3 regions of the Xanthobacter sp. 126 genome follow, and region 2 is predicted to be linked to each of the others. Evidence: predicted binding sites of a transcription regulator. Region 2 holds the regulator's gene; each other region holds the start of a gene.
The links. Region 2 encodes HrcA, which represses chaperone genes, less so after heat shock. Its sites were predicted from a motif close to GTTAGCACTCNCNNNNNGNGAGTGCTAAC; they were not measured.
Positions count from the first base shown of each region.

Region 1 (5,688 bases), 2.3 Mb from region 2:
CGGGCGAGGAGATCGGGCGTGAAATGCAGGCTCGCGGTCGGCGCCGCCACCGAGCCGGCCACGCGGGCGAACAGGGTCTGGTAGTCGTCCTTGTCCCGCGCATCCTCGTGGCGGCGGGCGGCGATATAGGGCGGGATGGGCATGTGCCCCACGGCCGCTACCGCCTCGTCCAGCACGTCTCCGGCGAAATCGAAGGTGAGGACGATGGAGCCGTCGTCCTCCTTGGCCGCAACGGTCGCATCGAGCGTGCCCAGCAGGCAGGCGCCGCCCTCGCCGCCGAAGCGGATGCGGTCGCCGACACGCAGGCGCTTGCCCGGCTTGGCGAAGGCGCGCCAGCGGTCCGGCGCGAGACGCTTGATGAGGTTCGCCTCCACCGCCACGTCCGAGCCGCCCTCGCGCGAGCGGACGCCCTCCAGCGCGGCGGGGATGACGCGGGTGTCGTTCACCACCACCGCATCGCCGGGCCGCAGGAAGTCCGGCAGGTCGCGCACGATGCGGTCCTCCAGCTCCGGCGTGGCGCCGGGGCGGACGACGAGCATCCGCGCCGTATCGCGCGGCTCGGCGGGGCGCAGGGCGATGCGCTCCTCGGGGAGGTGGAAGTCGAAGGCGTCGACACGCATGGAGGGGGGAAGTCTCAAAAGATGGCAATGGCGCCCTGGTAGATGGCCCAACTCATCAGCGCTGTCACCATCAGCCCGAGGATCGTCGCCCCGAAGCCGGCGAGGATGACGAGGCCGTCCCGCTCCACGAGGCCGAGGCCGAAGATGCAGACGGCAAATCCCGGTGGCAGATTGCCGAGGAAGGGGATGGGCAGCAACAGGATGAAGCCCAGCACCACCACGGTCGCGCCCACGATCCGCCGGGCCGTGGGGCCGGCGAACTCTTCGAAGCGGGGGCGGGAGACGCGCTCGAACCGCTCGATCCACGGCCGAGAGCGGATGACGATCGATTCCAGCATGGCGCGGGAGAAGGTGCGGCGGGCGATCCACGCCGGCAGCCACAATTCCTGCCGGCCCAGCATCATCTGCAGGCCGATGAGGCCGAGGATGATGCCGCACACCACCGGGATGCCCGGCGGCATGGGGATGCAGTTGGGTATGCCGAAGATGAGGAAGAGAATGCCGAAGGCGCGATTGCGCAGCGCGTTCACAAGATCGCCGATGGCGACCTGATCCCCCTCCTGCGCGGCGAGCACGGCGGCCAGGAGTTCGGAGGTTCGTGGCGTGCGGTGATCCAAGGCGCCCTCATGGAATGGACGCTTCAGCTACAACCGGAAAACGGCAGCGGGAGGGCACTGGGGCGCAAAAATTCCGCTGGGTCAGGCCTGCGCTGTTCCCATCACGCCGCACATGGAATTGAGCGGACATGCACGCCCCACCCCCGCGGGGACGTGCATGTCCTCACCGCCCGATCGAAACCATAAAGACCGTTGACTGATACGGAAAGTCCCTGACGCAGGGAGATTGCTCCACATCAGTTCAAAAGGAACATTCCGTCCACGGACCGCAACTCGGCGGGCTTGATGAGGCCGGAATGGGCGACGCGCACGGAATGGAGCGGCCCCGCGATCTCGCGTCGCCAGAATTCCAGGAACTTGTTCAGCTCCGGAAAGCGCGGGCACAGGTCGTAGTCCTGCCAGAGGAAGGTCTGGAGCAGGCCGGGGTGGTCGGGCATGCGATAAAGGATCTCGGCCGTGGCGAGGCCGTAGCCTTCCATCTGCAGGACGAAGTCACGCGACACCTTGGCAGCCATGGGTCACACCTCCAATCCGCGGCCCCGCCGCCAACAGGGCTGGGGAAGACGGGACCGGACACTTCATTGTCGGCTACACACTTTGCCGGGGCCAAGGCTAAAGAATGGTTTCCGTCTGCAAAAACAATGCCCTAGCAGCCTTCGATCCGGACTGCTGACAGCGCCGGGTCGCGCCCGGGCTCGCGCCGTGCGTGCCTGGTGAGCCGCCCGTCTTCCGCTCAAACTGAAGGGAGACGGGCTGCTGGCACTCAGTTCCCTTGAGTGCTAAATTTTTTGAGCCGCCCCCTTGCGGCTCCAATTTCCCGCCCTTAGATCGCGGTCGGGCCGGGTGGAGGGGTTCCCGGCGCCTTCAAAACAGGCAACCCCGATGGACAACATCGAACCGGAGGTTTCCCTATGGGTTTCCGTCCCCTGCACGACCGCGTGGTCGTCAAGCGCATTGAGGCCGAGCAGAAGTCGGCCGGCGGCATCATCATCCCCGACACCGCCAAGGAGAAGCCGCAGCAGGGCGAAGTCGTCGCGGTCGGTCCCGGCGCCCGTAACGAGAAGGGCGAACTGGTGGCGCTCGACGTCAAGGCTGGCGACATCGTGCTGTTCGGCAAGTGGTCCGGCACCGAAGTGAAGATCGACGGCCAGGATCTCCTCATCATGAAGGAGAGCGACATCCTCGGCGTCATCGAGAACGCGGCCGGCGCCAAGAAAGCGGCCTGAACTCAGGCGGCCTGATTTTCAGTCGCAGGGCCGAGGCAGCCCCAGGCGCCCGATCCCGCGGCATTCGCCATCCCGTTTAATCGTCCCAATCTGAAGGAGCACGCCACATGGCTGCCAAGGACGTGAAATTCTCCGTAGACGCGCGCGACAAGGTTCTGCGCGGCGTCGACATCCTCGCCAACGCCGTGAAGGTCACGCTCGGCCCCAAGGGCCGCAACGTGGTGATCGAGAAGAGCTTCGGCGCCCCCCGCATCACCAAGGACGGTGTGTCGGTGGCCAAGGAGATCGAGCTCGAGGACAAGTTCGAGAATCTCGGCGCCCAGCTCGTGCGTGAGGTCGCCTCCAAGACCAACGACCTCGCCGGCGACGGCACCACCACCGCCACCGTGCTGGCCCAGGCCATCGTGAAGGAAGGCGCCAAGGCGGTTGCCGCCGGCATGAACCCGATGGACCTGAAGCGCGGCATCGACGTCGCGGTGGACGCCATCGTCAAGGATCTTGCCGCCAACTCGCGCAAGGTGACGTCCAACGACGAGATTGCCCAGGTCGGCACCATCTCCGCCAATGGCGACGCCGAGGTCGGCAAGTTCCTCGCCGAGGCGATGAAGAAGGTCGGCAACGAGGGTGTCATCACCGTCGAGGAAGCCAAGACCGCCGAGACCGAGCTGGATGTCGTGGAAGGCATGCAGTTCGACCGCGGCTATCTCTCTCCGTACTTCATCACCAATGCGGAGAAGATGCGCGTCGAGTTCGAGGAGCCCTACATCCTCATCAACGAGAAGAAGCTCGCCGGCCTGCAGGAGCTGCTGCCCGTGCTCGAGGCGGTGGTGCAGTCGGCCCGTCCGCTGCTGATCATCGCCGAGGACGTGGAAGGCGAGGCGCTGGCCACCCTCGTGGTCAACAAGCTGCGCGGCGGCCTCAAGGTCGCGGCCGTGAAGGCGCCCGGCTTCGGTGATCGCCGCAAGGCCATGCTGCAGGATATCGCCATCCTCACCGGCGGCACCGTGATCTCCGAGGAAGTCGGCATCAAGCTCGACAGCGTGAACCTCTCCATGCTCGGCCGCGCCAAGAAGGTGGTGATCGAGAAGGAGAACACCACGATCGTCGACGGTGCCGGTGAGAAGGCCGACATCGAGGCGCGCATCGCCCAGATCCGCGCCCAGATCGAGACCACCACCTCCGACTATGACCGCGAGAAGGCCCAGGAGCGCCTCGCCAAGCTCGCCGGCGGCGTCGCCGTGGTGCGCGTGGGCGGCTCGACCGAGGTCGAGGTCAAGGAGAAGAAGGACCGCGTTGACGACGCCCTGCACGCCACCCGCGCTGCGGTGGAAGAAGGCATCGTCCCCGGTGGCGGCGTGGCCCTGCTGCGCTCCATCAAGGTGCTGGACGGCCTGAAGGTCGACAACCCCGACCAGAAGACCGGCATCGAGATCGTCCGCCGCGCCATCCAGGCCCCGGCCCGCCAGATCGTGCAGAATGCCGGCGACGACGGCTCCGTCGTGGTGGGCAAGATCCTCGAGTCCGACGACTACACCTTCGGCTACAACGCCCAGACCGGCGAATATGTGGACATGGTGAAGTCGGGCATCATCGACCCCACCAAGGTCGTGCGCACCGCCCTGCAGGACGCGGCTTCCATCGCCGGCCTGCTGATCACCACCGAGGCCCTCATCGCCGAACTGCCGAAGAAGTCCGGCCCGGCCGCCCCGGCCATGCCGGGCGGCGGCATGGACTTCTGAGGTCGAGGAAGCCTCTGGCGCCGTCCGGCCCTTTGCGCGAAGGGAGCAAACCGGCAAGCCGGTTTGCTCGGGCGGCGGCATGGACTTCTGAGGTAAAGCAAGCCTCTGACGCTGCCCGGCATTTGCGGGTGGCGAGCGAACGGAACGGCCGGGCATTTGCCCGGCCGTTTTCGTTTGCGTCCGGCCTGTTATTTGACGTTGGGGCAGGTGGCGTCCGGTACTGGAGTTTCCCCTGCGCCAGATTGAAATAACTCTATATCACAGGGCTTTGCCGACAATGTTGGGGGGCACGGGTTAGCTTCTGCAGCGAATGGGAGTATAAGGTCGCGAGCCAGCTATTCCCGGCGGAGGGATCGCCAGCCTGTCCGTTTTGATTATTGGTGATGCGCGATGCCTGTTCGCTTGATCTCGCGCACGTCTGCCGGGCGTGCTGTTTTCCGTGCTTCTTCGCTGGCGCCCAGGGGTGCGGCTGTGCTTTCACTGGGCCTGTTGCTGGCCGTGACCTCAGGGCCTGCCGCCGTTCTGGCGCAGCCGGCTCCTCCCGCCGAGACGCACCAGCACGCGGCGCCTGCTGCCGCGGTGGCGCCCACCCCGGCTGCGATTCCTTCCACGGCCGCGCCCTCGACGACCGCGCCTTCCGAGGCGCCCCCTTCCGCCGCCGCTCCTTCCGCCGCCGCTCCAGCCGAGTTTGCGCCCGCTCCGTGGGCACCCAAGCCGGTTGAGTCTGCCCCCTCCGTGCCGGCGCCCGAGAGCGTCGCCGACGCACGTCTGCCCCATGACCTGTCCCCCTGGGGCATGTTCATGGCCGCTGACATGGTGGTGAAGGCGGTGATGCTGGGCCTCGCCTTCGCCTCCGTCCTCACCTGGAGCGTGTGGTTCGCGAAATCCATCGAACTGCTGTTCGCCCGCCGCGCGGTCTCCCGCACGCTGAAGGCGCTCCGCGGTGCCGTCACCCTGTCCGATGCTGCGGCCGAGATGCCCAAGGCCAATAGCCCGGCCACCGCCACCGTGCGTGCCGCGCTCGCCGAGTGGCACGCATCCGCCGGCCTGCCTGTGGACGGTATCAAGGAGCGCGTCGCAATCGCCCTCTCGCGCATCGAGGCCAAGGCCGGCCGGCGCATGACCGCCGGCACCGGCGTGCTCGCCACCATCGGCGCCACGGCGCCCTTCGTGGGCTTGTTCGGCACCGTGTGGGGCATCATGAATTCGTTCATCGGCATCTCGAAGGCGCAGACCACCAATCTCGCGGTGGTCGCGCCCGGCATCGCTGAAGCGCTGCTCGCCACCGCCATCGGCCTCGTCGCGGCCATCCCGGCGGTGGTGATCTACAATGTGTTCGCCCGCGCCATCGCTGCCTACAAGGCGAACCTTGCCGACACGTCCGCCGAGGTGATGCGCCATCTCTCCCGCGACCTCGACCGCGCCGCGGCCGAGGTGGAGGCCCCGCGCCTGCGCACCGCCGCGGAGTGAGCACCCATGGCCGCCA
Region 1 covers NZ_JAFO01000001.1:2,973,393-2,979,080, reverse strand. The annotation lists gene queA (tRNA preQ1(34) S-adenosylmethionine ribosyltransferase-isomerase QueA) at 1-620, opposite strand, end outside; gene XAN126_RS0114200 (exopolysaccharide biosynthesis protein) at 635-1,237, opposite strand; gene XAN126_RS0114195 (usg protein) at 1,474-1,752, opposite strand; gene groES (co-chaperone GroES) at 2,149-2,463, shown strand; gene groL (chaperonin GroEL) at 2,571-4,202, shown strand; gene exbB (tonB-system energizer ExbB) at 4,593-5,672, shown strand; gene exbD (TonB system transport protein ExbD) at 5,679-5,688, shown strand, end outside.
Region 1: a site for HrcA is predicted at 1,993-2,021, ahead of groES (co-chaperone GroES). Genes of this name have one in related genera too.

Region 2 (5,688 bases):
AGGCGGCGATTTCTTCAGTCGCGCGGTCCAGCGCGCCGAGCGTGACGCCCTTGTTGATGAGTGCCTTGGCGACCTGCGCGCGCAGGGCTGGCGCGGGATCGTCAGCGAAGCGGTCAATCAAATCGTCATAGGCGGCGATTGCCTCTGCGCCGCGATCTATAGCACCGAGCGCGACGCCTTTGTTGAAGAGTGCCCTCGCATGCCTCGTCTTCAGATCCGTATCGGGCGCATCCATAAGTCGGTCTGCGATTGCACCGAATGCTATGGCTGCTTCCTCCAATCTGCCCAAATCGTACAAGGCGAATGCTTTCGCGTGCATGGCTTGCGTCCACTCGAAATCCGAGGATGCCGCTGCCTGAGCCTTGGTGGCGCAGAACAGGACGCCGGCATGGTCTGGCGCTTCCTCTTCCTTGATCCGCTTTGCTTCGGCGAACCAGAAGGCAAAGCCGGGTTGGCCTGGCTCGGCGGCGGCGCTCCCCACGACAGCCGGCGCACGCTCAAGGGAAATAAGTGGATCTGTTGAGAGGCGATGCGAGGGGCTGACGTGCTCCTTGAGCCATCGGGCCAGATGGCTATCGATCAACTCGCCAAACTCGTCGATTGTCTGGAACGACTTGAAAAGATACTTGCGATCAGATTCAATTTTTTGCTTGAATGCCACTACAGATTTCAGCTGTTCCCCAGGGTCTCTCAGCCTGGACGGGTCAACTACCTTAAAGCAGAGGATAATGTTCCTGATCTTTTTATCGGTGTACAGCTGCTCCGCCAGATTCCACTCTTCTTCAGTGCCGGATGTATGTCCGTTGCCGGTCGGACTGCCCCAGCGGTCATGGAGAATGAACAATGCGTAGTCGCATTGTCTGAGGTCTTCGTTGATCTGCTCCTGCGGGCGCCCGGCCCCGCCAAGCGTGTCCTCCCACCCAACCGGGTGGAACTGAACCTCGTGTTGCTCGCCGTGCGACCGGGAGCACTTCTCCAGCCGCTCTCGAAAGCATCGGCGTTCGGCTTCAAGGCCGCCGGGTGACGCGATGAATACTCGGTACTGAGTGATCGACCTCGGCAAGCGTCTGCCCCCAGGAACCAGCTTGATCTCGTGCGATGCAAAATCGGACAGCTTGAGGTTGAGCGCAAGGTACCAAGGCGCCGCTTTCCTCACGCAGCGTCTGCACCCGGTGCGCCAAGCACACGGCTCACGAGGCGGGCGGTGAAGTCCACCATGGGGACGATGCGGCCGTAATTGAGCCGCGTCGGGCCGATGACACCCAGCACGCCCAAGACGCGTCCCTGCCCATCGCGGTAGGGCGCGACGATGGTGGAGGAGCCGGAAAGGGAGAACAGCCGGTTCTCCGAGCCGATGAAGATGCGCAGCGCCTGCGCCTCTTCCGCCCGGCCGAGCAGTTCCGAGACCTCGCGCTTGGTCTCGAGATCGTCGAACAGCAGGCGGATGCGCTCCAGATCCTCCAGCGCCCTGAGATCCTCCAGCAGCTTCGCCTGACCGCGCACAATGAGGGTCCGCTCGCCCGGCCCGTCGCCGGACCAGGAGGCGAGCCCCGCCTCCACCACGCGGGCGGTCAGGGTGTCGAGGTCGCGGTTGATCTCGGCGAGCAGGCTCTCCATCTCCTGCCGGGCGTCGGAGAGGGTGCGTCCGCGGATGTGGGCATTGAGGAAATTGGTGGCCTCGGTGAGGGCGGAGGTCGGCAAGCCAGGCGGAAGGGCGAGCGCGCGGTTTTCCACCTGCCCATCCTCCGATACGAGGATGACGAGGGCGCGGCCCGGTTCCAGCGGCACGAATTCCACATGCTTGAGGCGGGGGTCGGTCTTGGTGGCGGTGACGACCCCGGCGCCGCGGGCGAGGCCCGAGAGCAAAGCGGAGGCTTCCTGCAGAACGCCTTCCACCGTGGTGGTGCGTGCGGCGGCGAGTACCTGCGTTTCGATATTGGCCCGGTCACGCTCGTTGACGTCGCCCACCTCCATGAGTGCATCGACGAAGAAGCGCAGGCCGCGCTCGGTGGGCAGGCGCCCGGCGCTGGTATGGGGGGCATAGATCAGCCCGGCCGCCTCGAGGTCCGCCATCACGTTGCGGACCGAGGCGGGGGAAAGGGTCATGGGGATCAAGCGGGCGATGTTGCGCGAGCCCACCGGCTCACCGGTGGCGAGGTAACTCTCCACGATCTGGCGGAAAATCTCGCGCGAACGCTGATCGATCTGCGCGAGGCCGCCAGTCGAGAGGGGCAGGAACGGATCGAGCGCCACGGGTTCAGCCTTCGGAGCAAAGGATTTCGCTCGCTCTAATGTGTCCCTCGCCGGGGCCGGGTTCAAGCGCCACGCGGGGGCTCCTACCACCCTTGCTTTCCTCCCGGCGCGCGGCGCTCTAAAAGGAGCGCCCATGACGCACAAAGAGGTATCCATTATGCGGCCCAGCAAGCGCGCCCCCGACGAGATGCGCGCGGTGTCCTTTGAACGGGGCGTGATGCGCCACGCGGAAGGCTCCTGCCTCGTGAAGTTCGGCGACACCCACGTTCTCGTCTCCGCGACGCTGGAGGAGCGCCTGCCGCCGTGGCTGAAGGGCCAGGGACGCGGCTGGGTGACGGCGGAATATTCCATGCTGCCCCGCGCCACCCACGACCGCACCCGGCGCGAATCCACCACCGGCAAGCAGTCCGGCCGCACCCAGGAGATCCAGCGCCTGATCGGGCGTTCGCTCCGCTCGGTCACGGATCTCGTTGCGATGGGAGAGAAGCAGATCACCATCGACTGCGACGTGCTCCAGGCCGACGGCGGCACCCGCACCGCCTCCATCACCGGCGCCTGGATCGCGCTTCATGATTGCCTGAGCTGGATGAAGTCCCGCTCCATGATCAAGGAGATGCCGCTCAAGCAGCACGTGGCGGCGGTCTCCTGCGGCATCTACGAGGGCACGCCCGTGCTCGACCTCGATTATGCCGAGGATTCGGTGGCCGAGACCGATGCCAATTTCGTCATGACCGGAACTGGTGGCATCGTGGAAATCCAGGGCACGGCGGAAAAGACGCCCTTCACCCAGGACGAACTGCTCTCGCTGCTGTCGCTGGCCCGCTCGGGCGTGGATCAGCTCGTCTCCCTCCAGAAGCTGGCGATCGGCTGATGGCGCGTCAGCTCACCGGCCGGCTGGTGGTGGCCACCCACAATCCCGGCAAGCTCATCGAGATGAAGATGCTGCTGGAGCCTCACGGGGTGGAGGCCGTCTCCGCCGGCGAGTTCGGTCTGCCCGAGCCGGAGGAGACCGAGACAACCTTTGAGGGAAACGCCCGCCTGAAGGCTGTGGCGGCGGCCAACGCCGCCCAGCTTCCGGCGTTTGCCGACGACAGCGGCCTCGTGATCGATGCCCTCGGCGGGGCGCCGGGCATCCATACCGCCCGCTGGGCCGGTCCGGATCGCGATTTCGAGATGGCCATGGAGAAGGTGGAGGCGGAACTGCAGAGGGTCGGCGCCACCGATCCGGCGCAGCGCCATGCCCGCTTCGTCTCGGCGCTCTGCATCGCTTGGCCGGACGGGCATCTGGAGGAGTTCGAGGGCACCATCGACGGCACCCTCGTTTGGCCGCCCCGTGGCGCCAAGGGGTTCGGCTACGACCCCATGTTCCTCCCCGAGGGCCATGTGAAGACCTTCGCCGAGATGACGGCCGACGAGAAGCACGGCATGCCGCCCAAGGGCTTCGGGCTCTCCCATCGTGCCCGCGCCTTCCTGAAGCTCTCGAAGGCGTGCCTGAAGGGGTGACGACGATCTTGAACACGGCGCGCTCCGTGAACGCTCCGGCGCACCCTCTCCCGTTCGGGGGCGGGGGCGCCACAGATGCGGATGGCGGCTTCGGGGTCTACGTCCATTGGCCATTCTGCAAGGCCAAATGCCCCTATTGCGACTTCAACAGCCACGTCCGGCTCGTGCCGCCGGACGAGGCGCGCTTTATCGTGGCCTTCCGGCGCGAGATCGCACACGCGCGGGCGCTGTCGGGACCGCAGAGGGCGCAGACGGTCTTTTTCGGCGGCGGTACGCCCTCCCTCATGGCCCCCGCCACTGTGGGCGCGATACTGGAGGCCATCAACGAGGCTTGGCCGCTCACCGCCGATGCCGAGGTAACACTGGAGGCGAACCCGACCTCCGTGGAGGCGGAGCGGTTCCACGGCTACCGGGCAGCGGGGGTCAACCGCGTCTCCCTCGGCGTGCAGGCGCTGGACGATGCGGACCTTCAGGGGCTCGGGCGGATGCATTCGGTGGCGGAGGCGCTGGCTGCCGTCGCCATTGCGCGCCGGGCCTTCGATCGCGTCTCCTTCGATCTCATCTATGCCCGCCCGCGCCAGACACCGGACGCCTGGGCGGCGGAACTGTGGCGCGCGCTCGGTGAGGGCTGCGAGCATCTGTCCCTCTACCAACTCACCATTGAGCCGGGCACGCCGTTCGAGCGGCTGTACGGCGCCGGAAAGCTCATTCTTCCCGACGATGATCTGTCCCGCGCCCTGTGGGACGTGACGCAGGAGGTGACGGCGCAGGCTGGCCTTCCCGCCTACGAGGTTTCCAACCATGCCCGGCCGGGTGCCGAGGCGCGGCACAATCTCGTCTACTGGCGCTATGGCACTTACGCCGGCATTGGTGCCGGAGCCCATGGGCGGCTGGTGTCGGGCAACATCCGCCATGCCACATTCACCGAGCGGTCGCCGGAAGCGTGGCTGAAGCGGGTGGAGGCGGACGGGCACGGCATCATTTCCGACGAGACGCTGTCGGCAGCCGAGCAGGCTGACGAAATGCTGCTCATGGGCCTGCGCTTGAAGGAAGGCTTGGACCTCGCCCGCCATGCCCGCCTCGGCGGCCGCGTCGATCCGGAACGCCTCGCCACGCTGGAGGGGGAAGGGCTGGTGGCGCTCAATGCCGGACGGCTGTGCGTGACCGCCGCTGGATTTCCGGTCCTCAACGCCGTGATCGCCGCGCTGGCGGGTTAGGTTCGCCACGCGGGAACGCTTGCCAACGCCGTGCCGCCTGCTTAAGTCCGCGTGGGGCTTGGGACTGCCTGCCGAGGAACGCGCACCATGTCGCTGGATGCCGACCAGATCGTCGAACGCCGCCGCCTCCGGCGGAAGGTCACATTCTGGCGCGTGCTCGGGGTGCTCGGCGTCGTCGCCGCCGTGGCGGTGGGCCTGTCGGCCCTGCTCGGCCGCGACATACCAGCCTCCTCGCCCCATGTGGCGCGGATCATGATCGGCGGCATCATTCGCAACGATCGCGAGCGGGTGGAGCTTCTGGAGGAGATCGGACGCTCCCGCGCCAGCGCCGTGATCCTCTCCATCGACAGCCCCGGCGGCACCGTTACGGGCTCCGAGCAATTGTACGACGCGCTGCGCCGCCTCGCTGCCAAGAAGCCGGTGGTGGCCGTCGTGGAAGGCGTCGCCGCCTCCGGCGCCTATATCGCGGCGCTGGGCGCCGACCACATCGTGGCCCGCCGCAATGCGCTCGTCGGCTCGGTGGGTGTCATCTACCAGTTTCCCAACTTCACCGAGCTTCTGAAGACCGTGGGCGTGACCATGGAGGACATCAAGTCCTCTCCGCTCAAGGCTTCGCCCAACCCCTACACGCCGGTGACGCCGGAGGCGCGCGCCGCCGTGGATTCGCTGGTGAAAGACAGCTACGCTTGGTTCAAGGATCTCGTGGGCGACCGCC
Region 2 covers NZ_JAFO01000001.1:659,199-664,886, forward strand. The annotation lists gene XAN126_RS26785 (DUF4062 domain-containing protein) at 1-1,156, opposite strand, end outside; gene hrcA (heat-inducible transcriptional repressor HrcA) at 1,153-2,253, opposite strand; gene rph (ribonuclease PH) at 2,411-3,124, shown strand; gene rdgB (RdgB/HAM1 family non-canonical purine NTP pyrophosphatase) at 3,124-3,756, shown strand; gene hemW (radical SAM family heme chaperone HemW) at 3,783-4,973, shown strand; gene sppA (signal peptide peptidase SppA) at 5,061-5,688, shown strand, end outside.

Region 3 (5,688 bases), 4.4 Mb from region 2:
TTCACCATCCAGTCGATTTCGAAGGCATTTGCCTTCTGTCTCGCCCTCGAAGTGGCCGGCCGCGAAAAGGTGCTCTCCCGCGTCGGGGTGGAGCCCTCGGGCGACGCCTTCAACGCCATAGTCTTCGATGCCAAGACCAACCGGCCCTTCAACCCCATGGTGAATGCCGGGGCCATCACCGTTTCCGGCCTGCTGGTGGAGCATCTCGGCGCCGAGGCGCTGGAGTTCGTGCTGGATCGCTTTTCAGCGGCGGCGGGGCGGCGGCTCGCGGTGGACGAGGCGGTGTTCCGCTCGGAGGCGGAGACGGCCCACCGCAACCGCGGCATCGCGCACCTCCTCACCAGCGCCGGCACCCTCACCGCCGGGGTGGACGCGACGCTGGACCTCTATTTCCGCCAGTGCTCCATTCTGGTGACGGCCAGCGACCTCGCCCGCATGGGGGCGACGCTGGCCAATATCGGCGAGAACCCGCTCACCGGCACGACGGCTTTCGCGGTGGACGCGGTGCGTGCCACGCTGGCCGTGATGTTCACCTGCGGAATGTACAATTTCGCCGGCAACTGGGCGTTCGACGTGGGCGTGCCGGCCAAGAGCGGGGTGGGCGGCGGCATCCTCGGGGTGGTCAACCGCCAGCTCGGCATCGCCACCTATTCACCGCGGCTCGACGGGCGCGGCAATTCCGTGCGCGGCATCGCCGCCTTCCGGGAACTGGCCGAGGAACTGGGCCTGCACGTGTTCGACCCCACCAACCGCGGGTCCGCCATGCTCAGCGCCCTCGGGCGCTGAGCCATGCTTGGGTTTTTTTGCTGCCTTCGGGCGGTGAGCCTCCGGCGCAGAAGAGGGGCGCGCGGCCCCTCAGGTCACGAGCAGCGCACGTAGACCATGGTGCCGTAGCGCTTGGCCACTTCCGGATCGACGAACTTCAGCACCAGGATGTTGTTGTCGAAGCGCACCACCTGACGGTCGCGCTCGCCGCCGGCCGGGTCGTCGGGCGGGCCGATATAGACCGGGCCGTTGCCCACCTGCTTGGAGACCAGCTCGGTCAGCTTGTTGTCGTCGGCGAGATACATCATCACGCCGCCATTGGTGCCGGCGGTAATGACATAGGGCTGGTTGCCGCAGGAGGCCTTGGCCTGGGCCTCGGTGCGGGTGGCGTCGTCCGGCCGGTGATAGGCGGCGAGGCCCCAGCGGCCGACGAGCCGGTCGGGCGGGATCGGGCTGGTAAAGACCGGGCGCGCGGCCGGCGGGGGCGCGGAAGGGGTGGTCTCGCAGCCGGCGAGGCCGAGGGCCAGCACGGCAAGGGCAGCGCCGGCCAGCGCGGCGCGCGGCCGCCCGAAGGCCGTCCATCCGAACGCGGACCGCCCGAACACAGATCGCTCGAAAGCAGACTTGGATCCCGCAACCATCTTCGTCATGTGCTTTCCGAGGCCTCCCGCCGCCTGGAACAAGAATGCGACCACCCAGGCAGTCGCCTGACCATAAAGGCTTGCGCCGTCGACGTCGATGCCGTCCGCATCGCCCCCGCCCGCCGTCAAGCCTCAGCTCCTGAACAGCTTATCCCACGGCTCGTTACCGCTTTGCTAGCCCACCGATTGCTGCAGCGCGCCTTGACGTTCGCCGGGCGCGCCCTTATCTCCGCGACGAGCTTGGCACTCTTCATTCGGGAGTGCCAGAACGGCGGGCCAAGGCTCGCGCTCCCCCCGAAGAGGTAACGACCCATGTCCTTCCGTCCTCTGCACGACCGCGTGGTCGTCAAGCGCATCGAAGCCGAGCAGAAGACCGCCGGCGGCATCATCATCCCCGACACCGCCAAGGAAAAGCCCCAGGAGGGCGAGGTGATCGCGGTGGGCGCCGGTGCCCGTGACGAGAGCGGCAAGCTCGTCCCGCTCGACGTGCAGGCCGGCGACCGCGTGCTGTTCGGCAAGTGGTCCGGCACCGAGGTCAAGATCGACGGCCAGGACCTGCTCATCATGAAGGAAAGCGACATCCTCGGCGTCATCGCCAAGTGATGCGTCCGCGCTTCTGAGCCGGTCCACCGAAACAGAATCACAAGGAGGCCGTTATGGCTGCCAAAGAAGTAAAGTTCTCCTCGGACGCGCGCGAGAAGCTGCTGCGCGGCGTCGACATCCTCGCCAATGCGGTGAAGGTGACCCTCGGCCCCAAGGGCCGCAACGTGGTCATCGAGAAGAGCTTCGGCGCCCCCCGCATCACCAAGGACGGTGTGTCGGTGGCCAAGGAGATCGAGCTCGAGGACAAGTTCGAGAACCTCGGCGCCCAGCTCGTGCGTGAGGTCGCCTCCAAGACCAACGACCTCGCCGGCGACGGCACCACCACCGCCACCGTTCTGGCCCAGGCCATCGTGAAGGAAGGCGCCAAGTCGGTCGCCGCCGGCATGAACCCGATGGACCTGAAGCGCGGCATCGACCTCGCCGTCGCCGCGGCCATCGCCGACATCCGCGCCCGCGCCAAGAAGGTCTCCTCCTCCGCGGAAGTCGCGCAGGTCGGCACCATCTCCGCCAACGGCGATGCCTCCATCGGCGAGATGATCGCCGGCGCCATGCAGCGCGTGGGCAACGAGGGCGTCATCACCGTCGAGGAAGCCAAGACCGCCGAGACCGAGCTCGAAGTGGTCGAGGGCATGCAGTTCGACCGCGGCTATCTCTCTCCCTATTTCATCACGAATGCGGAGAAGATGATCGCCGACCTGGAAGAGCCCTTCCTGCTCATCTTCGACAAGAAGCTCTCCGGCCTCCAGCCGATCCTGCCGGTCCTCGAGGCCGTGGTGCAGACCGGCCGTCCCCTCGTCATCATCGCCGAGGACGTGGAAGGCGAGGCGCTCGCCACCCTCGTGGTCAACAAGCTGCGCGGTGGCCTGAAGGTCGCGGCCGTGAAGGCTCCCGGCTTCGGTGATCGCCGCAAGGCGATGCTTGAGGACATTGCCATCCTCACCGGCGGCACCGTGATCTCCGAGGATCTCGGCATCAAGCTCGAGAACGTCACCATCGCCCAGCTCGGCCGCGCCAAGAAGGTCATCCTCGAGAAGGAAAAGACCACCATCGTGGACGGCGTCGGCGAGAAGGCCGACATCGAGGCCCGCGTGAACCAGATCAAGGCGCAGATCGAGGAGACCTCCTCGGACTACGACCGCGAGAAGCTCCAGGAGCGTCTGGCCAAGCTCGCGGGCGGTGTCGCGGTGATCCGCGTCGGCGGCTCGACCGAGGTCGAGGTGAAGGAGAAGAAGGACCGCGTTGACGACGCGCTCAACGCCACCCGCGCTGCGGTGGAAGAGGGCATCGTCCCCGGCGGTGGTGTCGCCCTGCTCCGCGCCAAGGCGGCGGTGGAGAAGGTCACCTCCGACAATGCCGACATCAAGGCCGGCATCAAGATCGTCCTGCGCGCCCTCGAGGCCCCCATCCGCCAGATCGCCGAGAATTCCGGCGTGGAAGGCTCCATCGTGGTGGGCAAGGTGCAGGAGTCCAACGATCCGTCCTTCGGCTTCAACGCCCAGACGGAAGAGTATGTGGACATGATCGCCGCCGGCATCGTCGATCCGGCCAAGGTCGTGCGCACCGCCCTCCAGGACGCCGCCTCCATCGCGGCCCTGATCGTCACCACCGAGGCGCTCGTCGCCGAGCTGCCCAAGCGCGAGAGCGGCATGCCCTCCATGCCCGGCGGCGGCATGGGTGGCATGGGCGGCATGGACTTCTGATCCATCTTCCCATCCGGGAATTGGGAAAGGGCGCGGCTTCGGCCGCGCCCTTTTCTTTTGGGCCGCGCGTTTGTTTCTGCGCCGACCTTCTTTCCCGGCGTCGCCCTCCGACTTGATCGAGGGCCCATCCCTCCGCCGAAGCGGGCGGCCGAAGGGCGCGGCAAACGGCGCGATGGGTCCTCCGATCAAGTCGGAGGACGACGGCCATGCGGGTTCTGCGCCCCGGACAAGCGACGGCGCAGCCGGAGCGCTGATCCGGGGACCAGCGCACGAGTTCCCGCGCAGCGGGGCAATGCCTGAGAGCGGTAGTTTGAAGAAGCGCCTTCGGCGGATCCGTCCCGGCTCGCATTCCGCTGGCGCTGCATGCGTCCGGGACGCGAGGGCGGCCCAAACCGCCGTCGCCCTCCGGCGTGACCGGAGGGCCCATCCCTTCGCCTGAGCGGGCAGCCGAAGCGCAGAACAAACGTCACCATGGGTCCTCCGATCAAGTCGGAGGACGACGGCGATATTGGCTCTGTGCCCTGGAGAAGCGACGGCGCAGCCGGAGCGCCGATCCGGGGTCCAGCGCAGGAGCCTCGGGCCGTGCTCCCCTCTCCCCTTGCGGGGAAGAGAGCCCCCCTCACGTCCCGCAGAACGTCCGATACCCCTCCATGGACGGTGGCAGCCCCGCATAGGCGGCGAAGTCCGGCTGCTCCTCATAGGGCCGCGCCAGCACCGTGTTCAGCCGCTCGAAGGGGCTAAGGTCGCCGCGCTCGATGGCGGCGGCGATGACTTCTTCCACCAGATGGTTGCGGGGGATGAAGAGCGGGTTCACCGCATCCATCCCGGCGCGGATGTCGGTGCCGGACCGGCCGGTTTCGGCGAGGCGCGCGCGCCAGCGTTCGGCCCAGGCATCGAAGGCTGCCCGGTCGAGGAACAGGTCGCGCACCGGCCCGCCCGCGTCCTCGTCCTCCGCCAGCGCACCGAGGCGGCGGAAGGTGAGGGTGAAGTCGGCCCTGGAGCCGATCATCACGTTGAGGAGGTCATGGGCGAGGGCCACATCCGCTTCGCCCGCCTCCGGCAGCCCGATCTTGGCGGCAAGCCCGGCGTGGTAGGCCGCATAGAAGCGCTTCGGGAAGGTGCCGAGCGCCGCATTGGCGGCGGCGATGGCGGCTTCCCGGTCTTCTCCCATGATGGGGATGAGGCATTCGGCGAAGCGGGCGAGGTTCCAGTGGGCGATGTCCGGCTGGTTGCCATAGGCGTAGCGGCCCATCTCGTCGATGGAGGAGAAGACCGTGTTGGGGTCGTAGGCGTCCATGAAGGCGCAGGGGCCGTAATCGATGGTTTCGCCGGAGACGGACATGTTGTCCGTGTTCATCACCCCGTGGATGAAGCCCACGCACAGCCACCGCGCCACCAGCGCCGCCTGGCGGCCGATCACGCCGTCGAGCAAGGCGAGATAGGGGGTCTCTGCCCCCACGAGGTCGGGATAGTGGCGGGCGATCGTGTAGTCGGCGAGCTGCTTCACCGCATCGAACGCCTTGCGGGAGGCAAAGAACTGGAAGGTGCCGATGCGGATGTGGCTCGCCGCCACCCGCGCCAGCACGCCGCCGGGCAGGGCGCGATCGCGCACCACGCGCTCGCCGGTCGTCACCGCCGCCAGCGCCCGCGTGGTGGGAATGCCCAGCGCCGCCATGGCCTCGCTGACGATGTATTCGCGCAGCACCGGCCCGAGCGCGGCCCGCCCGTCGCCCCGGCGGGAGAAGGGGGTGGGGCCGGAGCCCTTCAATTGGATGTCGCGGCGCAGCCCGTCCCGGCCCACCACCTCGCCGAGCAGGATGGCGCGGCCATCCCCGAGCTGCGGCGAGAAATGGCCGAACTGGTGCCCGGCATAGGCCAGAGCGATGGGCTCCGCCCCCTCCGGCACGGCGAGGCCGGCGAACACCGCCACACCCTCGGGCGTCGCAAGATGGGCGGGGTCGAGGCCCAGCAGCTCGGCG
Region 3 covers NZ_JAFO01000001.1:5,079,653-5,085,340, reverse strand. The annotation lists gene glsA (glutaminase A) at 1-786, shown strand, start outside; gene XAN126_RS0124060 (hypothetical protein) at 861-1,415, opposite strand; gene groES (co-chaperone GroES) at 1,719-2,009, shown strand; gene groL (chaperonin GroEL) at 2,063-3,709, shown strand; gene XAN126_RS0124045 (protein adenylyltransferase SelO) at 4,329-5,688, opposite strand, start outside.
Region 3: a site for HrcA is predicted at 1,646-1,674, ahead of groES (co-chaperone GroES). Genes of this name have one in related genera too.